2 regions of the Ideonella sp. genome follow, and region 2 is predicted to be linked to the other one. Evidence: riboswitches for the same ligand, from Rfam matches in the RefSeq annotation. Region 2 holds a riboswitch; the other holds the start of a gene.
What was found. Region 2 has a riboswitch for glycine ahead of ACE3SG_RS27235 (D-amino acid dehydrogenase). Riboswitches for the same ligand answer to the same signal wherever they lie in the genome.
Positions count from the first base shown of each region.

Region 1: another riboswitch for glycine. It lies ahead of gcvT (glycine cleavage system aminomethyltransferase GcvT); the one in region 2 lies ahead of ACE3SG_RS27235 (D-amino acid dehydrogenase).

Region 1 covers NZ_JAYSDQ010000008.1:53,858-65,455, reverse strand. The annotation lists gene ACE3SG_RS12355 (DUF3466 family protein) at 1-743, opposite strand, end outside; gene ACE3SG_RS12350 (glycoside hydrolase family 18 protein) at 978-2,168, opposite strand; gene ACE3SG_RS12345 (glycoside hydrolase family 18 protein) at 2,322-3,527, opposite strand; gene ACE3SG_RS12340 (putative bifunctional diguanylate cyclase/phosphodiesterase) at 3,760-5,271, opposite strand; gene ACE3SG_RS12335 (enoyl-CoA hydratase) at 5,335-6,120, opposite strand; gene ACE3SG_RS12330 (toll/interleukin-1 receptor domain-containing protein) at 6,182-7,081, opposite strand; glycine riboswitch at 7,151-7,245, shown strand; glycine riboswitch at 7,262-7,376, shown strand; gene gcvT (glycine cleavage system aminomethyltransferase GcvT) at 7,428-8,579, shown strand; gene gcvH (glycine cleavage system protein GcvH) at 8,685-9,059, shown strand; gene gcvP (aminomethyl-transferring glycine dehydrogenase) at 9,141-11,598, shown strand, end outside.
Region 2 covers NZ_JAYSDQ010000029.1:1,286-12,883, reverse strand. The annotation lists gene ACE3SG_RS27250 (helix-turn-helix transcriptional regulator) at 1-369, opposite strand, end outside; gene ACE3SG_RS27245 (benzoate-CoA ligase family protein) at 455-2,038, shown strand; gene ACE3SG_RS27240 (alpha/beta fold hydrolase) at 2,035-2,826, shown strand; gene ACE3SG_RS27235 (D-amino acid dehydrogenase) at 2,823-4,073, opposite strand; glycine riboswitch at 4,130-4,248, opposite strand; gene ACE3SG_RS27230 (S8 family serine peptidase) at 4,570-6,135, shown strand; gene ACE3SG_RS27225 (DUF599 domain-containing protein) at 6,209-6,853, opposite strand; gene ACE3SG_RS27220 (esterase-like activity of phytase family protein) at 6,980-8,293, shown strand; gene ACE3SG_RS27215 (S8 family serine peptidase) at 8,361-10,748, opposite strand; gene ACE3SG_RS27210 (Bug family tripartite tricarboxylate transporter substrate binding protein) at 10,967-11,371, opposite strand; gene ACE3SG_RS27205 (tripartite tricarboxylate transporter substrate-binding protein) at 11,320-11,598, opposite strand, start outside.

The DNA of each region.
Region 1 (11,598 bases), on a different contig from region 2:
CGCCGCGGCTTGGTCTGGCCGGTGTTGCCGTCGCCAACGACCTGGCCGAGGTTGTTGATCGCGTAGGCGGTGGACGTGTCGCCGCTGCGCAGCAGCCCCAGGTCGCGGATCTGGCCGTCACGGTACAAGAACGCATGGCTCGTGCCATTGGCCAAGGAGGAAAAACCCACCACGTCACCCGCGTCGTTGATGCCATGGGCACTGCTGCGGGTGCCGCCCAGCGTGGGCAGCTTGGTCATCGTGCCGTCGCGCCACACAAAGGCCTGGTAGTCGTGGTTGGCGGTGTCGGAATAGCCGACGACAGCGCCCTTGCCGTTGATCGCCCAGGCCTGGCTGAACGACTTGCAGCCGCCGCACTCGTCTTCGCCAAAGGTGCCCAGGTCGTGAATGGCCGCGCCATCCCACAGCATGGCGTGCTCGACCGAGCCTACGTACGAATTGCCCACGACCGTGCCTTGATCATCGATCGCGGTCGGGTAGGCGTAGAGCTGTTGACGGTCATTCGGAAGTGACGGTATCGGCGTGCACTCCGCCTTGCTGCAGCGGTAGTTCGCGCCGCCTTGGGTGGTGACCTGCACGGCCACCGTGCCGTGGCTGTTGAGACCCTCGGCGAGCTGTGTGTAGCCCTCCATCGTGACGACGCGGACCGAGTAGGTGGGCAGCGCCTGGCTGATCTGCGACAACGTCGCCAATGCGGCCGCCACCAGCGCGAGGCGCGCCGAGGCTGGAAACGACAATTTCATGTGGACCCTGACGTAGTAGGTTATCTGCACAGACCATTCGCTGAACTCGAATCGCCCGCCACCACAGCATCAGGCGACTGCAAACGTTTCCAATCGAGCCTGACCACGCTCCCCCTAGATTCATTCCCGATGGGACAGCCGGTGGATGCCGGCGAGTTTGCCGAGCTGGACGAAAAGGCGCGTCGGAGTGCGACGCGCCTGTGGGTCTGCCAGGCCCGGCAGGCCTGGATCAAATCACTTCCAGGGCGACACGTCCAGCATCGGGTCGTTCACGAACCCCAGCATCTGCGATGCCTTGTGGCCGATGGGGCCAGGCGAAGCGATCTGGGCAGAGCCGCAGGCACCGCTGGCCGTCTTCACGACGTTCCACAGCATCGCGCCGTCATGCGGGTTGTTGTTCGGGCTCTTGCTCTTCTTGACCGCCGCCGAGAAGCGCTGCACCGCGTACGGGGCATCGATAGCCTTGCCGTACTGGTCCTGCAGGATGCGCGAGCCGGTGCACTGGGCGTCGGCGTTGTTGACCACCAGCATGCCACCGGCCCAGCCCTCGGGCGCGGTCTCGAAGCCGATCGAGACGGCCGTGTTCTTGCCCCACAGCTTGCGGTACTGCTTGTAGGCGACCACGCCGTCGTAGTGCTCGTAGCGCGCGTCGTACGACATCACGTTGACCACGTCAAACATCTTCGCGACGTCTGGATGGTTGCGCACCAGCAGGCGCTCGCGGCCGGCGTTGCCGCCCCAGTACGACAGCTTGCCGGCGCAGTCGGCCATGTTGGTCGTGTCGGCCGTGCAATCGGCACCGGTCGACCAGCCCGCCACCGTCAGGAGACGGCCGCCGCCGGCCTTGTCCACCGCCTTGCGCATGGCCTTGGTGACGTTCGCATAACGCGTCACGTTGGCATCAAGCTCGTAGTCGACGTCCAGGCCGTCGATGCCCAGGTCGGTCATGATCTTGGCCAGCGCATCGATGCGCGGCCCCGACCCCGCCTGCCCCTCGGCGGCCAGGCCGTCCCAGTCGTAGTAGGTCGCACCGCCGACCGCGAGGATGACCTTGAGCTTGCGCATGTGCAGCACATTGATCGCCGCCTTGACGCTCGCCGGCGTCGACTGGAACTCGATGCCGGTGCCGACCCACGAGTTGGCTGCCAGGCCGCCCCAACTGAAGTTCGGCGTCGCGAACGAGATGACGGCATGCGTGTAGGTGGCCGGAACGCGGGCGAGCCTGCTGACGGCCCAGACTTCGGCCGGCGTCTTGCCGGTGGCGTCGAAATACGGGTCGAGCCAGGTCGGGAAATAGCCGGTGTAGTAGCGGCCGTCCGGTTTGGTGCTCAGTGCCTCGGGCGGCAGGTCGGCGGCCAGCACCGGCGTGGCCGTGGCGAGGGCCACGAGCGCGTGACCGAACAGCGAACACAACTTGGTCTTCATGGACACGATGGGAGCTCCCATTGAATGCATTGACGAATGGGCAACCCGACGCGGCCGGGTTGCGCGACAAACAACCATGAAAAAGGCGCCGGGATCATCGGCGCCTTGCGATCGAGCGAAGACAGGGCCGACGCCCGACCGCACGTCAGCCCATCACTTCCAGGGCGATTCGTTCAGCAGCGGGTCCTTCACGAAGCCCAGCGTCGAGGCCGCCTTCGTGCCGATCGTGCCCGGCGAGCCGATCTGGGCCGAGCCGCAGCTGCCGTTGGCCGCCTTCAGCACGTTCCAAAGCATCGCGCCGTCGTGCGGGTTCTTGTTCGTGCTCTTGCTGTTCTTGACCGCGGCCGAGAAGCGCTGCACCGAGTAAGGGGCGTTCAGCGACTTGCCGTACTGGTCTTGCAGGATGCGCGAGCCGGTGCACTGCGCATCGGCGTTGTTGACGACCAGCAGCCCGCCGGCCCAGCCCTCGGGCGCCGACTCGAAGCCGATCGAGACCACCGTGTTCTTGCCCCACAGCTTGCGGTATTGCTTGTAGGCGACGACGCCGTCGTAGTGCTCGTAGCGGGCGTCGTACGACATCACGTTGACCACGTCGAACATCTTCGCCACGTCCGGGTAGTCACGGGCCAGCAGGCGCTCGCGGCCGGCGTTGCCACCCCAGTACGACAGCTTGCCGGCGCAATCGGCCATGTTGGTGGTGGCCGCGGTGCAGTCGGCACCGGTCGACCAGCCCGCCACGGTCAGGATGCGGCCGCCGCCGGCCTGATCCACCGCCTTGCGCATGGCCTTGGTGACGTTCGCATAACGCGCCACGTCACCGTCGGTCTCGTAGTCGACGTCCAGGCCGTCGAAGCCGACGTCGGTCATGATCTTGGCCAGCGCGTTGATGCGCGAGCCCGAGCCGGCCTGACCTTCGGCGGCGAGGCCGGCCCAGTCGTTGAAGCTGGCGCCGCCCACCGCGAGGACCACCTTGATCTTGCGCAGGTGCAGCACGTCGATCGCGGCCTTCATGTCCTTGGGCATCGCGGTGAATTCAAGGCCGGTGCCCGACCATGAATTGGCCGCCAGGCCGCCCCATGAGAAGTTCGGGTTCGCGAACGAGGCGACCACGTGCGTGTAGGTGGCCGGAACGCGGGCGAACTTGCTGACCGCGTAGACCTGGCCGGGCGTCTTGCCGGTGGCGTCGAACCAGTTGTCGCTCCAGCTGGGGTAGTAGCCGGTGTAGTAGCGCCCGTCGGGGTTGGTGCTCAGCGCTTCGGGCGGCAGGTCTGAGGCCAGTGCGGGCGCGGTGGCGGCGACGGCCGCCAAGGCGATCAGCGCGTGCCGGCAGAAGGCACGGGCGCGTGTGTTCATGGACATGGATTGCTCCTGTTCGATGCGAGGGGAAAAGGCGGCTCGGTGGCCCGAAGCCGGATTCGCCAATCGCCCTCCGCGGCAAGCCATGTGGAATGTCTGCTGGGTGCCTTCTACTGCCCACGGCGTCCGCCTGCGATTGGCGGACTGGAATCTAACCAATTAGGTACCGGTATGTCATTGGTATTTACCGGTTTAAACACTGGTAGCAATACCAGTTACCGGCCCTCACGCCGGTTCAGGTGCCGTTCATGTCGACCGGCCGAGTGTCGCCGAACAGCGAGGCGCGAAACTCATGCGCCTCGGCCGGCCGGTCGTCACTGGCCCACAGCTCCAGCGCCTGCGGCGACATCGGCTTGGCGAACAGGTAACCCTGCAGTTCGTCGCAGCCCATGTGCACCAGCACGTCGCGCTGGGCTTCGGTCTCGACGCCCTCGGCCACCACCCGCAGCCCCAGCGTGTGCGCCATCTGCACGATGGCCTGGGCGATCGAGCGGGCGTCGGGGCTGCCCTCCAGGTCGCAGACGAAGGCGCGGTCGATCTTCAGCTCGGCCGCGGGCAGGCGGCGCAGCGAGGCCAGGCTCGAATAGCCGGTGCCGAAGTCGTCGATCGACACGTGCATGCCCGACGCGCGCAGGCGCTCGAACGCGCGCCGCGTGACCTGCGTGTCCTCCATCGCCACCGACTCGGTGATCTCGCAGGTGAAGCGCTCGGGCGGCACACGGTGTTGGCGCAGCACCTGCTCGATGCGGTCGACGATGTCGTCCTGGCGCAGTTGGTAGCCCGACAGGTTCACGGCCACGCGCATGCGCAAGCCGCGCTTGCGCCACTGCTGGGCCTGGCGGCAGGCCTCTTCGATCACCCATTGGCCGATCGCGCCGATCAGGCCGTGGCGCTCGGCCAGCGGGATGAACAGGCTGGGCGGCACGGTGCCGCGCTTGGGGTGGTGCCAGCGCAGCAAGGCTTCGGCGGCCGTCACCTGCAGGCTGCGGGCGTCGATCTTGGGCTGGTACATCAGTTGGAACTGGCCGCGCTCGAGCGCGAGCCGAAGCTCCTGCAGCAGCTCGGCCTGGTCGCGCAGGCCGACACCCATGTCCGGGTGGTATTCGGTCTGGCCACCGCCGCCGCTGAGCTTGACGCTGCGCATCGCCAGCGTGGCATTGGGCAGCAGCAAGGGCCGCGACCCGTGCTCGGGGTAGTGGGCGATGCCGATCGAGCAGGTCAACGGCACGGCCTGCCCACCCACACGGACCGACTGCGACAGCGCCACCGCCACGCGTTGGGCCACGGCGTGGCCGGTGCTCAGGTCACCGGGCGCGATCAGCGCGAACTCGTCGCCGGCCACATGGCAGGCGGCCCGGCCCACGCACGCCACCAACTGGCGGGCCACGGCCTGCAGCAGCTCGTCGCCATGGTCATGGCCAAACGCGTCGTTGATCGATCGAAAGCCGTCGAGGTCCAGATACAGCAGGCTGAAGCCGAACCGGCCCTTGCCGCCGTGCGCCACGGCGTCGTCCAGCGCCGCTTCGAGCTGGGTGCGCGTCATCAGGCCGGCCAGACGGCCCTCCTGGTCGCGCTTGAGCAGATTCTGGTGGGCCTCGGTCAGGCTCGATTTCAACGCCGCGCCTTCGCGGCGCGCACGCCGAAGCTGGTGGCCCAGGTGGCCGGCCAGGCCGAGGCCCAGCAGCGTCGAGACGATCCATACGAAGTCGCGCGCTGTCCAGGCCGCTGCCGCCGAAGAAGGGTCCATCTGTCGGGTATCGACCAAGACCCCGCCGGGCTTGAGCCTTGATTCAAGGCCCCGCCCCGCGCGTTACCAGCGCGGCGGCCGCTTCTCGTTGAAGGCCTGCACGCCCTCCAGCGCCGATTCGTCCATCATGTTGCAGGCCATGGTGTGGCCGGCGTCGATGTAGGCGGCCTCCACGCCGGCTTCGAGCTGGCGGTAGAACAGCTCCTTGCCCAGCGCCACCGCCGCCCGCGGCTTGGCGACGATGCTGGCGGCCAGGCGCTCGACCTCGGCGTCCAGCCCGGCCGCATCGTCGGCCACCCGGTTGACGAGGCCGCGGCGCTGCGCTTCGTCGGCGCTGATGAACTCACCCGTCACCAGCATCTCGAAGGCCTGCTTGCGCGCCACGTTGCGGCTCAGGTGCACCGCCGGCGACGAGCAGAACAGGCCCAGGTTGACGCCACTGACGGCGAAGCGCGCGGTGCGCAATGCCACCGCCAAGTCGCAGGCGGCCACCAGCTGGCAGCCAGCCGCCGTGGCCACGCCCTGCACTTTCGCGATCACCGGGATCGGTAGTTGCTGGATCTGCATCATCACCTTCGCGCAGCGGCCGAAGAGGCTGCGGTAGTAGTCGAGCGATGGCTCGGCGCGCATCTCCTTCAAATCGTGCCCGGCGCAGAAGGCCTTGCCGGCGGCCGCCAGCACCAGCACGCGGGCCTGGGGGGCTTTCGCCAGCGCGTCCAGCTCGGTCTTCAGCGCGGCCAGCATCGCCTCGGACAAGGCGTTGAAGGCCTGCGGGCGGTTCAACGTCACGGTCACGATGCCGCGCGGGTCGTCGTGGCGCAGCAGCAGCGGGTCTTGTTCGGTCAGCATCGGCGGTTCCTTGCGGGTCTTTGGGATCGGGGTGTGGCCAGTCAATGTAGCCTTCAGCGCTTCAGCGCGGGGGTTCGGCGGCCACGCGCCGCGCCGTGAACGCCACCGGCTCGTTCGGGGCGCTGCCGCCTTCGGTCTGCATCACGAAGCGGATCTCGTCGCCCACCAGTTGCCCGCGGTAGTGGTGCAGCAGGTCCGGCCCGCCCATCTCGCTGGTGCGGGTGTCGAAACGCAGCCCGTCGCTGTCGACCTGGCCCGCCAGCACGCCGCGCGGCACGCCCAGGAACGACGCGCTGCCGCTCAGCGCCTGCCCCTGGCCGTCGAACTTGAAGTGCTCGACGCGCGGCGTGCCGGCCCAGGCGTAATGCAGCTCGCCCTGCCATTCACCATTGACCGCCGGCCGCGTGCGGTGGGCGACCCACCCGACGGCGGCCACGGCGAGCAGCAGGCCAGCGCCGGCCACCAGGCCCCAGCGGCGGCGGCCCGGCCGGGCCGGGGCACCCAAGGTGCCGGCCAGCGTGGCCACCAGGCGCTCGATGTCGGCCGCGAAACGGGTGTTGCCGAGCTCGATCGCCTGCAGCCCGGCCAGGGCCTGGATGTCGGCGGGCATCTCGGCGGCGGTGGGCATCGCCGCGCCGTCGAGCAGCACCGGGATCACGCGCAGGCCGCGCCGCAAGCCCGCGGCGATTTCGAGCCGCACGAAGTCGCCCGGGTCGCTCAGGCGCGGTGCGCCCCCCTCACGCTCGCCGCGCCAGCGCCGGCCGATCAGCACCAGCAGCACGCCGGCGCTGCCGACGGCGCGCTGGATGACCTCGGCAAAGCCCTGGCCGGCGGCGATGTCGTCCACATCCATGAAGACCCGGTCGGCGCCGAAGCGCTGGGCCAGCTCGGCACCGATCGCACGGGCGTAGCCGGCGCTGTCGTCACGGCGGTAGCTGATGAAGACCTGGGCGCTGGGCATCGGCGGGCGGGTTGAAGGCAAGCTTTGGCACTTCAGCATAGCGCCACGGCCACTGCCCTCGGGTACACTGCTCGCTTGCCAGGAGAGAGCCCCATCCGGGGCCGCCGAAGGCGCAGAGGTCGTACAGGCCTCGAACGCTCAGGCAAAAGGACTGGCAAGCGCTTCGCGTCAAGATGCGGAGCGTTCCTCACTGGAGAGAGATGGGTCATCGAGCCCATCCACCGAAGGGGCAAGCGGTGCCCGGCCACACGCCGACACTGTCAATCTCTCAGGTAAAGCGGACAGCGAGGGCAACTTCCGACCGATCAGGTTCCTTGGATTGCCCTCGACACAGGATAGACAAACGATGTCCTCCGCCGCACCCGCCGCCGATCTGCTGCAGACCCCGCTGCACGCCCTCCACCTCGAACTCGGCGCCCGCATGGTGCCCTTTGCCGGCTACGCGATGCCGGTGCAATACCCCGCCGGCCTGATGGCCGAGCACAAGCAGTGCCGCGAAGCCGCCGCGCTGTTCGACGTCTCCCACATGGGCCAGTTGCGCCTGATCGGTGCCGACGCCGCCGCCGCGCTGGAAACCCTGGTGCCGGTCGACGTGGTCGACTTGGGCCAAGGCAAGCAGCGCTACGCCTTCTTCACCAATGACCAAGGCGGCCTGCTCGACGACCTGATGATCACCCGCCCGCCGGCAGACGCGATGGCGAACTTCGGCGACCTGTTCGTCGTCGTCAACGCCGGCTGCAAAGATGCCGACATCGCGCACCTGAAGTCGAAGATCGGGCACCGCTGCGAAGTGCGCCCGCTGCCCGAGCGCGCGCTGCTGGCACTGCAAGGCCCGCAGGCCGCCCAGGCGCTGGCCCGGCTGAACCCGGGTGTGACCGCCCTCACCTTCATGACCGGCGGCGTGTTCACGCTGGCCAGCTCCGAATGCTTCGTCACCCGCTCGGGCTACACCGGCGAAGACGGCTTCGAAATCTCCGTCCACCAAGACCAGGCCATCCAGCTGGCCCGCGAGCTGCTGGCCCAGCCCGAGGTCAAGGCCGCCGGCCTGGGCGCGCGCGACACGCTGCGCCTGGAAGGCGGCATGTGCCTGTACGGCCACGACATCGACACCCGCACCACGCCGGTCGAAGCCGCGCTGACCTGGGCGATCCAGAAGGTGCGCCGCGCCGGTGGCGCCCGTGCCGGCGGTTACCCCGGTGCGGCCGTGATCGACGCCCAGCTGGCCGAAGGCGCCAAGCGCAAGCGCGTCGGCCTGGTCGGCCTGGAGCGCGCCCCGGTGCGCGAAGGCACCAAGCTGGTCGCCGCCGACGGCGCCGAGCTGGGCACCGTCACCAGCGGCACGCTGGGCCCGACCGTCAACCAGCCGGTGGCCATGGGCTACCTGCCCGCCTCGCACGCGGCCGTGGGCACCGAGGTGTTCGCCGAGGTGCGCGGCAAGCGGTTGCCGATGAAGGTGGCCGCCATGCCGTTTGCCCCGCACCGTTACTTCCGCGGCTGAGCCGGGCAGATCAGCCCGCCAACCAGGGTCTGCGGGCTTGACCGCCGGCCGGCCCTGAATCAACCTTCGCTTCCCAGTACACATTCCCCAAGAGGAGCCCTGCCCATGACGACCATGTTCACCGCCGACCACGAGTGGATCAACATCGAAGATCACGAAGCTGCTGTGGTCGGTATCACGCTGCACGCGCAAGACGCGCTGGGCGACGTGGTGTTCGTCGACCTGCCCGAAGTGGGCAAGACCTACAACAAAGGCGAGATCGCCGGTGTCGTCGAGTCGGTCAAGGCCGCCGCCGACATCTACATGCCGGTAACCGGCGAGGTCGTCGAGGTCAACGAAGAGCTGCGCGCCAACCCCGCGCTGGCCAACACCGACCCGATGGGCAACGGCTGGTTCTTCAAGGTCCACGTGACCAACATGGGCGAGTTCGACCAGCTGATGGACCCGCCCGCCTACGACGCCCTGCTGAAGACGCTCTAAGCCGCCCTTCTTCCGCTCTTGTTGCCGGCCGGCGCCGCCTGTGCGCCGCGCCCGTCTGGCCCCTGCTGTTTCTCCCGCGCCATGCTGATGCACGCCCACACCCCTCTCGACGCCCTCGAAAACCACGGCGAATTCGTCGCTCGCCACATCGGCCCCGATGCCGCCGACGAGGCGCACATGCTGAGCGTGATCGGCGCGGCCTCGCGCCAGGCGCTGATCGACGCCATCGTGCCGCGCTCGATCGCCCGGGCCACGCCGATGGCGCTGCCCACGGTGGCGAGTGAAGCCGAGGCGCTGGCCGAGCTGCGCGCGGTCGCGGCGCTGAACCAGGTCAAGAAGAGCTTCATCGGCCAGGGTTACCACGGCACGCACACGCCGGGCGTCATCCTGCGCAACATCCTCGAGAACCCGGCTTGGTACACCGCCTACACGCCCTACCAGGCCGAGATCTCGCAAGGCCGCATGGAGGCGCTGGTCAACTTCCAGACCATGGTCGCCGAGCTGACCGGCATGGCGATCGCCAACGCCTCGATGCTCGACGAAGCCACCGCCGCCGCCGAGGCGATGACGCTGGCCAAGCGCAGCGTCAAGAGCAAGAGCAACACCCTGATCGTCGCCGGTGACTGCCACCCGCAGACGATCGAGGTCGTCAAGACCCGCGCCGAGCCGCTGGGCATCGAGGTGATCGTCGGCTTCGCCCCGAAGCTGATGGAAGAGCACGACTACTTCGCCGTGCTGGCCCAGTACCCGGCCACCGATGGCCTGGTGCACGACATGCGCGAGTTCGTCGAGAAGGCGCACGCGAAGAATGCCGCCTTCATCGTCGCCGCCGACCTGCTGGCGCTGACGCTGCTGGCGCCCCCGGGCGAATGGGGTGCCGACATCGTGATCGGCAACACCCAGCGCTTCGGCGTGCCGATGGGCGGTGGCGGCCCGCACGCCGCCTTCATGGCTTGCCGCGACGAGTTCAAGCGTTCGATGCCCGGCCGCCTGGTCGGCGTCAGCGTCGACAGCCACGGCAACCCGGCCTACCGCCTGGCGCTGCAGACGCGCGAGCAGCACATCCGCCGCGAGAAGGCCACGTCGAACATCTGCACCGCGCAGGTGCTGCTGGCCGTCATCGCCAGCATGTACGCCGTCTACCACGGCCCCGAAGGCCTGAAGCGCATCGCCAACCGCGTGGCCAGCTTCACCGCCATCCTGGCCGAGGGCCTGGCCAAGCTGGGCCTGAAGGTCACCAACCCCTACGCCTTCGACACGCTGACGATCGAAACCGGCGATCACACCGAAGAGGTCATCGGCCGTGCGCTGGCCGGCGGTGCCAACCTGCGCCGCCTGTCGCCCAGGCACGTCGGCGTGACGCTGGACGAAACGACGACGCGCGAAGACGTGGCCGCGCTGTGGAGCTGGTTCGCCACCGGCGGCCAGGCGCTGCCGAAGGTCGACGACTACGCTGCCGGCATCGCGCTGCGCCTGCCCGAAGCGCTGCGCCGCACCAGCGCCTTCCTAACGCACCCGGTCTTCAACACCCATCACAGCGAAACCGAGATGCTGCGCTACCTGCGCCGCCTGTCGGACAAGGACCTGGCGCTGGACCGCAGCATGATCCCGCTGGGCTCGTGCACGATGAAGCTGAACGCGACCAGCGAGATGATCCCCATCACCTGGCCCGAGTTCGCCCACGTGCATCCGTTTGCCCCGGCCGACCAGCTGAAGGGCTACGCGCTGCTGAACGAGCAGCTCACCGGCTGGCTCTGCCAGGCCACCGGCTACGCCGGCATCAGCCTGCAGCCCAACGCCGGCTCGCAGGGCGAGTACGCCGGCCTGCTGGCGATCCGCGGCTGGCACAAGTCGCGTGGCGAAGGCCACCGCAAGGTCTGCCTGATCCCCGAATCGGCGCACGGCACCAACCCGGCGTCGGCCCAGATGGCGGGCATGCAGGTGCTGGTGGTGAAGTGCGACGCCAACGGCAGCGTCGACCTCGACGACCTGAAGGCCAAGTGCGAGCAGCACAAGGATGATCTCGCCTGCATCATGATCACCTACCCCTCCACCTACGGCGTGTTCGAGCCGCGGGTGAAGGAGCTCTGCGCGATGGTCCACCAGTACGGTGGCCGCGTGTACGTGGACGGCGCCAACATGAACGCGCTGGTCGGCGTGGCCGCGCCGGGCCAGTTCGGCGGCGACGTGAGCCACCTGAACCTGCACAAGACCTTCTGCATCCCGCACGGCGGCGGCGGCCCCGGCGTCGGCCCGGTCTGCGTGGTCGAAGACCTCGTGCCCTTCTTGCCGGGCCACGCTACGGCCGGCCAGATGCGCGAAGGCGGCGTGGGCGCGGTGTCTGCCGCGCCGCTGGGCAATGCCGCCGTGCTGCCGATCAGCTGGATGTACGTCCGCATGATGGGCGCCGAAGGCCTGAAGCAGGCCACCGAGGTTGCGATCCTGAGCGCGAACTACGTGGCGGCGAAGCTGTCCGACCACTACGACATCCACTACAGCGGCGGCATCGCCGGCGTGAAGGGTGGCGGCGTGGCGCACG
Region 2 (11,598 bases):
CACCCGCACGCGGTGCAGGCTGGGCTCGTCGCGGTGCTCCAGCATCTCGCGGATCATCAGCCACTCGGGCGACGAGGTCGTCACGTCGCCGATCAGCTCGGCCAGCGGGCATTGGAGTGCGCCGGCCACCTGCAGCAGCACCAGGATCGACGCATTGCCGGTGCCGTACTCGAGGTTGGCCAGGTGGCGCTCGGAGACCTCGGCCGCCAGCGCCACCGCCTTGCGCGTCATGCCGCGGCGTGAGCGCAGCGAGCGCACCCGCTCGCCCAGCGCGACCAGAAACGGGTTCTTGTCGTCGCCTGTGGCGGCGGGGCCGGCCACGTCCAGATCGTCTTCCGGCTCCCGGGGATGCAATATAGTGCTTGACATGGCTCAACGGCAGATCTAGAGTTCTTGCAAGCACAATAGTTCATCTTCCCAGGCTTCGCAAGGCCGTGAACGCAAGGAGACTGCCGTGTCTGCCGTTTCGGTTCCTACCCCGGGCGCGCGCTTCAACTTCGCGCAGCACCTGATCGAGCGCAACGCCGGCCGCGGCGCGAAGCTGGCCTACATCGACGACGTGGGCAGCGTCAGCTACGCCGCGCTGGCCGAGCGCGTCCGGCGCCTGGCGGCCGGCCTGACGGCGCTGGGCGTGCGGCGCGAAGAGCGCGTGCTGCTGCTGATGCACGACAGCATCGACTGGCCGGTGAGTTTTCTCGGTGCGCTGTACGCCGGCATCGTGCCGGTGGCCGTCAACACCTTGCTGACCGCCGACGACTACGCCTACATGCTGCGGCACAGCCGGGCCCAGGCGGTGCTGGTGTCGGCCGCGCTGCTGCCCACGCTGCGGGCGGCGATGGACAAGGCGGCGGGCGAGGGCGGCCACGAAGCCCGCACGGTGATCGTCTCGCGCGCCACGGCCGAGCTGCCGGCCGGCTGCCAGGCGCTCGAGACGCTGCTCGAAGCCCATCCGCCGCTGGCGGCCCCGGCCGACACCGGCCCCGACGACCCCGGCTTCTGGCTCTATTCGTCCGGCTCGACCGGCCGGCCCAAGGGCACGCTGCACACCCAGGCCAATCCGTACTGGACGGCCGAGCTGTACGGCACGCCGGTGTTGGGGCTGACCGAGCGCGATGTGTGCTTCTCGGCCGCCAAACTGTTCTTCGCCTACGGCCTGGGCAACGCGCTGAGCTTTCCGCTGAGCGTCGGCGCCACCACGGTGCTGATGGCCGAGCGGCCCACGCCGGACGCGACCTTCAAGCGCTGGACCCGCGACACGCACCGCCCGACGGTGTTCTTCGGTGCCCCGACCGGCTATGCCGGCATGCTGGCGTCGCCGCACCTGCCGCCGCGCGAGGCGGTGGCGTTGCGCCTGTGCTCGTCGGCCGGCGAAGCATTGCCGGCCGACATCGGCCAGCGTTTCACGGCCCACTTCGGTTGCGAGATCGTCGACGGCATCGGTTCGACCGAGATGCTGCACATCTACCTCAGCAACCGGCCCGGCCAGGTGCGCTACGGCACCACCGGCTGGCCGGTGCCGGGCTACGAGATCGAACTGCGCGGCGACGATGGCCATGCGGTGCCCGATGGCGAGACCGGCGACCTGTACATCCGCGGCCCGAGCGCGGCGCTGATGTACTGGGGCAACCGCGAGAAGTCGCGCGAGACCTTCCAGGGCAGCTGGACCAAGAGTGGCGACAAGTACGTCAAGAACCCCGACGGCACCTACACCTACGCCGGCCGCAGCGACGACATGCTGAAGGTCAGCGGCATCTACGTCTCGCCGTTCGAGGTGGAGTCGACGCTGGTGCAGCACCCGGCCGTGCTCGAAGCCGCGGTGATCGGCGTGCCGGATGCCGACGGGCTGACGCGCACCAAGGCCTTCGTCGTGCTCAAGCCCGGGCAACAGGTCGACGACGACACGCTGAAGGCCTTCGTCAAGGACCGGCTCGCGCCCTACAAGTACCCGCGGCAGATCGAGTTCATCGCCGAGTTGCCGAAGACCGCCACCGGCAAGATCCAGCGCTTTCGGCTACGTGAGCGCGAGGCCGGCGTGTGACGATCGAGTTCGTCGAGATCGACTGGCAGGGCCGGCCGGTCACGATCGAGCACCAATGGCTGGGCCGCGAGCGCCAGGGCCGGCCGCTGATGGTCTTCTTGCACGAGGGCCTGGGCTCGGTGGCGATGTGGCGCGACTTCCCGGCACGGCTGGTCGACGCACTCGGCTGGCGCGGGCTGGTCTATTCGCGCCCGGGTTATGGCCGCTCGACGCCGCGTTCGCCCGACGAAGCCTGGGCGCCGGACTTCATGCACCGGCAAGCGCGGCAGGTGCTGCCAGCGCTGCTTCGGGCCTTGGGTGTCGACGCCGACCGCCCCTGGCTCTTCGGCCACAGCGATGGCGGCTCGATCGCGCTGCTACATGCCGCGGCCTTCCCGGCACGCGTCGCGGGCCTGGTCGTGCTGGCGCCGCACCTCTTCGTCGAAGGCGTCTCGATCACCAACATCGAGCGGGCCCGCGAGGCCTATCTGGGGGGCCTGTTGAAGAACAGCCTGGCCAAGTACCACGACGACCCCGACTCGGCCTTCTGGGGCTGGAACGACATCTGGCTCCACCCGGCGTTCCGCGACTGGAACATCGAGCGAGAGCTGGCCGCCATCACCTGCCCGCTGCTCGCAGTGCAGGGGCTGGGCGACGAGTACGGCACGCTGAAGCAAATCCACGGCATCGCCGAGCGCGTGCCGCAAACGGTGTTGCTCGAACTGCCCGATTGCGGTCACTCACCGCACCGCGACCAGCCTGAACAGGTGATCGCGGCGGTGAGTGGCTTCGTCAATTCAGCGGGTTAGGCAAAAGCAAAGTCGACCTCGGGCTTCAGGCCGCTGGCGATGCGCGCAATGCTCTTGCCCGAGCCGCAGGCGTGTGTCCAGCCCAGCGTGCCGTGGCCGGTGTTCAGCAGCAGGTTGGGCAGCTTCGAGCGGCCGATGATCGGCACGTTGCTCGGCGTCGCCGGGCGCAGGCCGGTCCAGAACTGTGCGCGTTCGCCGTCACCGGCGCCGGGGAACAGCTCTTCGACCCGGCGCACGATCGCTTCGCAGCGCACGCGGTTCAGGTCGCGGTCGTAGCCGTTCAGCTCGGCCGTGCCGGCAATGCGCAGCCGGTCGCCCAGGCGCGAGAAGACGAGCTTGTACTCGTCATCGGTCAGCGACACCTGGTGGGCCTTGCTCGCATCTTTCACCGGCATCGTTACCGAGTAGCCCTTGGCCGGGTAGATCGGCAGCTTGATGCCCAGCGCCTTGGCATACAGCGGGCTCAGCGAGCCCATCGCCAGCACATAGGCATCGCCGCGGATGCGCTGGAAGCGGCCCTCGGCATCGGTCGCCTCGACATGGTCGACCCGGCCGCCGGCTTCGCGCAACGCGGTCACCGTGTGGCTCATCAGGAAGCGCACGCCGTCTGCCTCGCAGCGGCGCACCAGCTCGCGCGCAAAACGGTTGGCGTCGCCCGATTCGTCTTCCGCCGTGTAGGTGGCGCCGGCCAGCTGCGGCCGGATGTGGGCCAGCGCCGGCTCGATGCGCACCGCCTCGTCGGCCGAGATCACGCGCCGGTCGCAGCCCAGCGCGCGCATCTGCGCGGCGGGCGCCTCGGCGGCGTCGAACTCTTGCTGGCTGGTGTAGAAGTGAAGAATGCCTTGCGTGCGCTGGTCGTACTCGAGCCCGATGTCGCGGCGCAGCTGCTGCAGCGTCTCGCGGCTGTAGCTGCCCAGCCGCACGATCTGCTCGATGTTGTGGCGCGTGCGGCCGGGCGTGCACTCGCGCAGGAAGCTGAAGACCCAGGCCCATTGCCGCGCATCGGCCCGCAGGCGAAACAGCAGCGGTGCGTCCTCTCTGGCCAGCCACTTCAGCACCTTCAGTGGTGCGCTCGGGTTGGCCCAGGGTTCGGCGTGGCTGACCGAGATCTGGCCGCCATTGGCGAAGCTGGTTTCGGCGGCCGGTACGGCCTGGCGATCGACGACGGTGACGTCGTGCCCTTGTTGGCGAAGGAAATAGGCGGAAGTGACGCCGAGCAGGCCGGCGCCGAGAACGACCACGTGCATGGTTTCTCCAGGAGGCGATCGGCACGAAGCCCGATGAAATGGAGTGCTTCGTGCCTGCCGCTCCCCCTGTCCCCGGTACCTGAGAGATTCGGCCGCCGCGTGACTGCCGCGGGGCTTTGCTCCTTCGGTGCGCTGATCCTGAAAGTTAGGTCAGCGGCTCTCCAGACGGCGATTGATCAGTGCAGTACGGAACCTGAGCGTGTATGGGAGTTTGCGCCTTCGGTGGCCGGGCTGACACGGTGGTCGAAACCCGGCGCTCTCCTGCAAGCCGCCATTGTAGGCGCGGCGCTCCATCGCCGGGGGTGTGAACAATTCACGCGGGTTGGGCCGCTGAGGGCGAATTTGCTCCGGGTTTCCCCGTGGCGCTCTCGAATGTCGTGAGGATCGTTGAAGCTTTTGTAGTGGGCAAGCCCAGGGCTCGCGTGGACACTGCGGCCTCGGATTCAGATCCTTACGTTTTTTGCTTGATCGACCTTTCCTTTCTGGAGTTGTGAAGATGACCAAGACGAGCTTCCCGGTGTCCCGCCTGTGTGTCGGCCTGGGCCTGGCCTTTGCGATGATGGGCGCTGCCCAAGCCGCTGCTGACACCACCCGCGTGGTTGTGACTTTCAAGTCGGGCAGCCAGGCTGCCAAGCTGGCCCGTGCTGCCGTTGCCCAGCTGGGCGGCAAGATCAAGCTCGAGATCGACGGCGAAAACGTCGCCGTCGAGCTGCCGAAGGCTGCCGCGATGGCGCTGGCCAAGCACACGGCCATCGCCCGCATCGAAGAAGACGCTCCGCGCTACCCGATGTCGCTGACCACGCCGTCGGACGGCAAGCCCTACAAGCTCGGCCAGCTCGTGCCCTACGGCATCGCGCTGACCCAGGCCGACAAGCTGAAGGACACCAACGCCGGCAACCGCAAGATCTGCATCATCGATTCGGGCTATGACGGTGGCCAGGAAGACCTGCAGCACAACGCCAACGTGACCGGCGAAGACGACATCGGCGGCGCCGGCCTGTGGAACCACGACGGCACCCACCACGGCACCCACGTGGCCGGCACGATCTCGGCGATCAACAACCTCGACACCGGCGTGGTCGGCGTGCTGCCGAACTCGAAGATCAAGCTGCACATCATCAAGGTCTTCGGCGACGACGGCGTGTGGGCCTACTCGTCGACCCTGGCCGCCGCGGCCAAGAAGTGCCAGGCCGCCGGTGCCAACGTGATCAGCATGTCGCTCGGCGGCCCGATCCCGAACACGGTCGAGAAGAACACCTTCACCGCCCTGCAGACCGCCGGCATCCTGTCGATCGCCGCAGCCGGCAACGGTGGCAACACCCAGACCTCGTACCCCGCCGGTTATGTGCCGGTGATGTCGGTCGCCGCGGTGGACGAGCACTCGGCCTGGGCCAGCTTCTCGCAGCGCAACGCCGACGTTGAAATCTCCGGCCCGGGCGTGGGCGTGCTGTCGACCGTGCCGATGGGCACCGGCTCGGCGCCGTCGCTCAAGGTGGGTGGCACCGACTACGCGCCGGGCGCGATGGACGGCTCGCCGCAAGGCAGCGCCACCGCTGCGCTGGCCGACTTCGGCCTGGGCGACGCGGTCGACACCTCGGTGTCGGGCAAGGTCTGCCTGATCCAGCGCGGCAACATCGCGTTCTCGGACAAGGTGCTGAACTGCCAGAACTCCGGTGGCGTCGGCGCGGTGGTCTACAACAACGTCGCTGGCGGCTTCGCCGGCACGCTGGGTGGCGTGGCCACCACCATCCCGTCGGTGACCGCTTCGGACACCGAAGGCGCCGCGATGAAGGGCCAGCTGGGCCAGTCGGCCACCGTGGCCGTGCAAGCCACGAACTACGCCTACTTCGACGGCACCTCGATGGCCACCCCGCACGTCGCGGCGGTCGCTGCGCTGGTGTGGAGCTTCTTCCCGACCTGCACCGGCGAGCAGATCCGCCAGTCGCTGAACAAGTCCGCCAAGGACCTGGACGTGGCTGGCCGCGACGCCAAGACCGGCTACGGCCTGGTCCAGGCCAAGGCCGCCAAGGCCCGCATCACCAAGCTGGGTTGCGGCAACTGATCAGCGCTTCGGCACTGAACGAGACAACGGGGCCTTCGGGCCCCGTTTTCCATTTCTGGATCGGGCCGCGGGATCAATCCACCTCGACGTCATTGGCCGGCTGATCGAACAGGCGCAGGCCAAAGACCAGCAACACCGTGGCCGGCAGCATCGCCAGCGGGTGCACGACCCCGGCCACGGCCGGCAGCACCATCAGGAACAGGCGCAGGCCCCAGCTGTACATCAGCCCGGCGCGGCGCACGTGGTTGGCCGCCGCGCTGTTCAGCTCGGCGCGCTCGGGCCGGTCGACCGGGATCGACACGATGAAGCTGGCGTGGCTGTAGTGCCGCGTCGACAAGGCCGAGCAGACATACGACGCGAACAGCAGGCCGACCAGCATCGCCTGCAGCAGGGTGTGCAGCGTGTTCTCGCCCGACCAGCGCGACAGGTTTGCGGCCAGCGACGGGCCGGTCATGCTCAAGGCGCCCATCACCGCCAGCGCTGCGGTCGAGGCCGAGATCGACGCGGCCATCAGCGAGTTGCGCAGCGCCTGCACCGCGACGATCTCGTGGCCGGGCTTGCCGCTCAGCGACACCACCCAGTGCATGCGCAGTTTGGCGTTGGCGTAGCGGGCCAGCCGCTCGGGCTGGCGTTGGCCGACGTGGTGCACGCGCCATTCGTAGGCCACCAGCAGCAGGACGCTGAGATTGAAGCTGAGCCAAGGGACAAGGTCGGTCACGGGGCAGCACCTGGCAGAGACGACAAGGCCGAATCATAGGCGCGTCACATCGGCGTCATCGGGCGCTCATGGGCCTGTCATCGCGGCTTGGAAGCATGCCGGGTCTTCCCTGCACGAAAGATTTCCATGCGCTGTTCGTTCAAAACCTTCTCCCTGGCCATGGCCGGCGCCCTCGCCGTGCTCGCGCTGCCTGCCGCCCACGCCGCCGCCACGCTGGCCGGCTTTGCCTCGATGCCGGCCGACACCTTCGCTCCGGGCCCGACCTCGGGCCAGTTCGCCAGCAGCGCCAACGGCCGCAGCCTGCCGCTGGTCGACAAGCAGCCGGTACAGGGCTTCTCGGCGGTGCTGCCGGGGCCGGTGGCCGGCACTTTCCTGGTCATGCCGGACAACGGCTTCGGCGCGAAGACCAACTCGCCCGACACCTTGCTGCGCCTGTACGCCGTGCAGCCCGACTTTCGCAGCTGGGGCGGCAAGGGCCTGACCGGCAGCGGCACGGTGCTGCCGGTCGACCGCGAGACGGGTGACAAGCTCACCGCTTTCGACAAGCGCAGCTACGTGACGCTGAACGACGCCGACCACCGTCTCGGCTTCCCGATCGTCGCCGAAGGCGCGTTCTACCCCTATGCTGGCAGCGGCCCGGGCAGTGCCGACATCCCGGTCGACGATGCGATCACCAAGCGCCGCCTGCTGACCGGCGCCGACCTCGACATCGAATCGGTGCGGGTGGACCGCCGCGGCCACCTCTGGTTCGGCGACGAGCTCGGCCCCTTCCTGCTGCAGACCAATGCCAAGGGCAAGGTGCTGCGTGCCGAGGTGCCGATGCCGGGTGTCCAGTCGCCCGACAACCCGCACCTGAACGGCGCCACGCCCAACCTCGGCCGCTCGCGTGGTTTCGAGGGCATGGCGATCGACGCGGCGGGCCAGCACCTGTTCACGCTGCTCGAAGGCACGGTCACCGGCGACCCGGCGGGCAGCCTGCGCATCAACCGCTTCGACATCCGAGCCGGTGCCTACACCGGCCAGCAGTGGCTGTACAAGCTCGCCCCGCAAGGCACCAACATCGGCGACATGACGGCGGTCAACGAGCACCAGTTCCTGGTCATCGAGCGCAACGGCACCGAGATGCCGCGCTTCAAGAGGATCTACCTGATCGACCTGAACGTGGTCGACGCCGACGGCTTCGTCAGCAAGACCGAGGTGGTCGACCTGATGGACGTGGCCGACCCGCACGACCTGAACCAGGACGGCCAGACCAGCTTCACCTTCCCGTTCGTGACGATCGAGGACGTGCTGGTGCTGGACGCGCACACGCTGCTGGTGATCAACGACAACAACTACCCTGGCAGCAGCCGCGTCGATGGCGAGCCCGACCCGACCGAGTTCCTGCGCCTGTCGCTGGACGTGGCGCTGCCGGTGGACGACGAGACGCCGTTGCGCTGAGGCCGGGGCCGCAGCCGCAAAAAAAGCCGCGGCGACTGCCGCGGCTTTTTGCTGGGGTGGCCCTACCTCAGGGCAGTGCCTGCACCGCCGACAGCGCGTCGACCAGGCCCATGCCCTCTGCCGGCGAGTGGCCCTTGCGCAGCGCCTGCGAGAAGGTGCCGGTGAACGGGATGTCACCGCCCGGGCCGGCGACCACGCCGCTGATCGTGCCGCCCACCAGCAGGTCGGCCGAGTTGCCGCCGCCGCCGGTGGCGACCTCGTCGCGGTCGACGCCGAAATGCACCACCGACTTGCGCCCGAAGCTGCCCGGCGCGAACGTGACGGTCAGCGTCTTGCTGAACGGCACCACATCGCTCAGCGCCGAGAAGCTGACGTCGGTCGCGGCGATGTCCTTCAGCGTGCCCAGCGTCACCGGCAGGCCGGGGCCGACGCGCGGGTCGAGCTGGATGCCGGGCGCCGGGTTGCCGAGCAGCTGGCGCTGGCCGTTGGCGGTCGACAGGTCCAGCGTCACCGACTTCAGCGTGTAGCCCTCGGGCGCGGTCAAGCCGATGCGGAAGACATCGGTGTCGAACTGGCTGGGCGACTGGCCGTCGCCGGTGGCGGTGACGTGCACGGTGCCGGCGCCGAACGAGGCCTGCGCGGCGGCGAAGTTGGGCTTCGAGTCGTGCGCGCGGGCTGTCTTCTTCAGCAGGTGGCTCAGCTTGGCCGGTGAGATCGAGCCCGGGCCGCCGGCCTTGTCGATCACCAGCGCGGCCACGGCGGCGGCGTGCGGCGCGGCGGCGCTGGTGCCGAAGAAGTTCGGGAAGGTGTCGCTGTCTTCGGCGGTGTCGCCGCTGAAGAAGGTGGTGTTGACACCGTCCGGTGCGCCGATGTCCGGCTTGCGGCGGACCTCGGGCGTGGGCAGGCGCGAGCCGTCCTTGCCGAAGTACATGATCGACGGGCCGGGCGACGAGAACGACTCGGGCAGGTAGTCCTGGAACCAGGCGAACGCGGCGGTGCCGTTGGCGCCGGCGGCCGAGTTGTGGCCGAAGGTGATCGGCGTCGTGTAGTTCATGTACTCGCCGTTGACCACGCTGCCGAAGGTGACGAAGCGCACCTGGTCGGCGGTCGGCGCGTCAGTTGTCGTGTCAGCGCGGACGACCACGATCTGGTAGGTGCCGGCTGGCACCTGCACCGCCTCGATCGGCTGGTCGGTCGAGAAGTTGTCGTCGGCCGAGACGGCGGCCAGCTGGTCGCCGGCGGCGTTGTACACGTACAGGTCGTAGTCGGTCGTGACCTTGCCGGCGTCGAACGGGTCGTTCCACTGCAGCACCAGCGTCGACGTGGCGCCGAAGGTGATCGTGCGCGAGACGTCGATCGTCTTGCCGTCGGTGGCCAGGTTGTGGAAGCCGCCGTTGGACGAGCCGGCCGCGATCAGCGACAGGTCCACCGTCTGCGCGCTGGCGCGTGCGGTGGCGTCGTCGACCTTGTTGTAGCCGGCCAGGTAGCCCATCGTCGAGCCGCGGTTGCCGGCCGAGGAGAAGTACGACACGCCCTGCGCGACGACCTCGTCGGCGGCCTGCGCGATCACGCCGTCCGAGAACATCGGCTCGGTGAAGTAGATGACGTCGTCGACGACGACATCGGCCTTGCACGGCCCGTTCTTGTCGGCCAGCTTGCGGATGTTGTCGGCAAAGCCGACTTCGCCGTTGAACGCAGTCGCAAAGCACAGCTTCGCGGCGGGCGCCAGGTCGTGCACGATCTGCATCATCGCGCGGCCCTCGTCGCTGCCGCTGGCCACGTCTTCGATCACCACCACCGGCTCGACGTCGCCGTCGGGGTTGCCGGCGCCGGGCAGGTCGCCGCTGGCCACGTCTTGCGCCGCGTGCGTCTTGGCGCCTGCGGCCGCGTCGAAGCTGTCGGACATCACGCCGACGGTGACACCCGCGCCCCGGATGCCCAGCGCGTTGACCTGGTCGGCGTGCACCGTGGCGGCACCTTGCGAAGTGACCGTGCCGACATCGGCGATCGGCGCGGTCGACAGCAGCACCGACTTCACGCCCGGCAGCGCGGCCAACTCCTTCGCCTTGGCCACCGGCACATAGGCGGTGAACACGCCCTGGCGGTAGCGCGCGTTGGCGGCGACCGCTTCGGCGCCCAGCTTGCGGGCGGCCGCCTGCAGGTTGGCCAGCGGCACGCGGCCGTTCAGATGCACGTTGACGCGCACCCGGCCTTGCTTGTCCTGCACGGCCAGCGCGGTGCGGGCGCGGCTGCGCTCGGCCTCGGCACGCGAGGCCGGCTGCACGCCTTGCTGCTCGACCAGCTCGCGCAGGCCCAGGCCCAGGTTGCCCTGCGGCTGCGGGCGGGCGTGGGCCACGCCCAGGCAGGCGAGCGCCACGCCCGCGGCCAGCGCGGTGCGCGTCCAGGTGATCGAGCGCACGGCGGCGCTGCGAGGTGTACGGCGATATCCAGTCATGAGTCAGGCTTTCCCAGTCAACAGATCCATCACGTCGCATCCCGGTCGGGGCGACACCCAAGGCGTTGCGTTATGCGCATGCCCACCGAGCGGGGATATTGCACCGACCGTGACGCCCGGCTTCGGGTGTATCCAGTCGTATTGACAGAAGTTGATGGATGGAACGGCGCCCACTCAAACGCCGAAATTCAGCGGCAACCCGCGGCGTGCACTGGAGGTTAGTCCGGCTCGATCTTCGCGGTGCGAATGACCTCGCCCCAGTGCTTGATCTCGCTGGCCAGCAGCGCCTTCAGCTCGGCCGGCGTGCCGGCCTGAGCCTTCACGCCCAGGTCGCGCAGGCTCTTGTGAACAGCTGGTTGCCGCAGCGCTTCTGTCGCCACGCGTTGCAGCCGCTCGATGGCGGCTGGCGGCGTGCCCGTGGGCGCGGCCAAGGCGTTCCAGCTGTCGACCACGTAGGCAGACCAGCCCAGCTCGGCCACGGTGGGGACCTCGGGCCAGAGTGCGAAGCGCTGGGCGCCCGTCACCGCCGGCGGCCCTACGACCTTGGCGGCGACCTGCGGCAACAGCGGGCTCAGGATCTCGAACGCCACGTCGACCTCGCCCGAGCGCAGCGCATTGACCACCGCGGGCGAGCCTTTGTAGGGCACGACGGTGGCGCTGATGCCGGCCACGCCTTGAACCATTCGGCCGCCAGGTGCTGGGTGCTGCCGACGGTGATGGTGCCGATGCTGAGTTTGTCCGGGTGCGTGCGCGAGAACGCCAGCAGGTCGGCCAGCGTCTTGAAGCGCGAGTCGGCACTGACCACCAGGGCCAGCTCGAAGAAGCCCAAGGTCGAGATCGGCGCCAGATC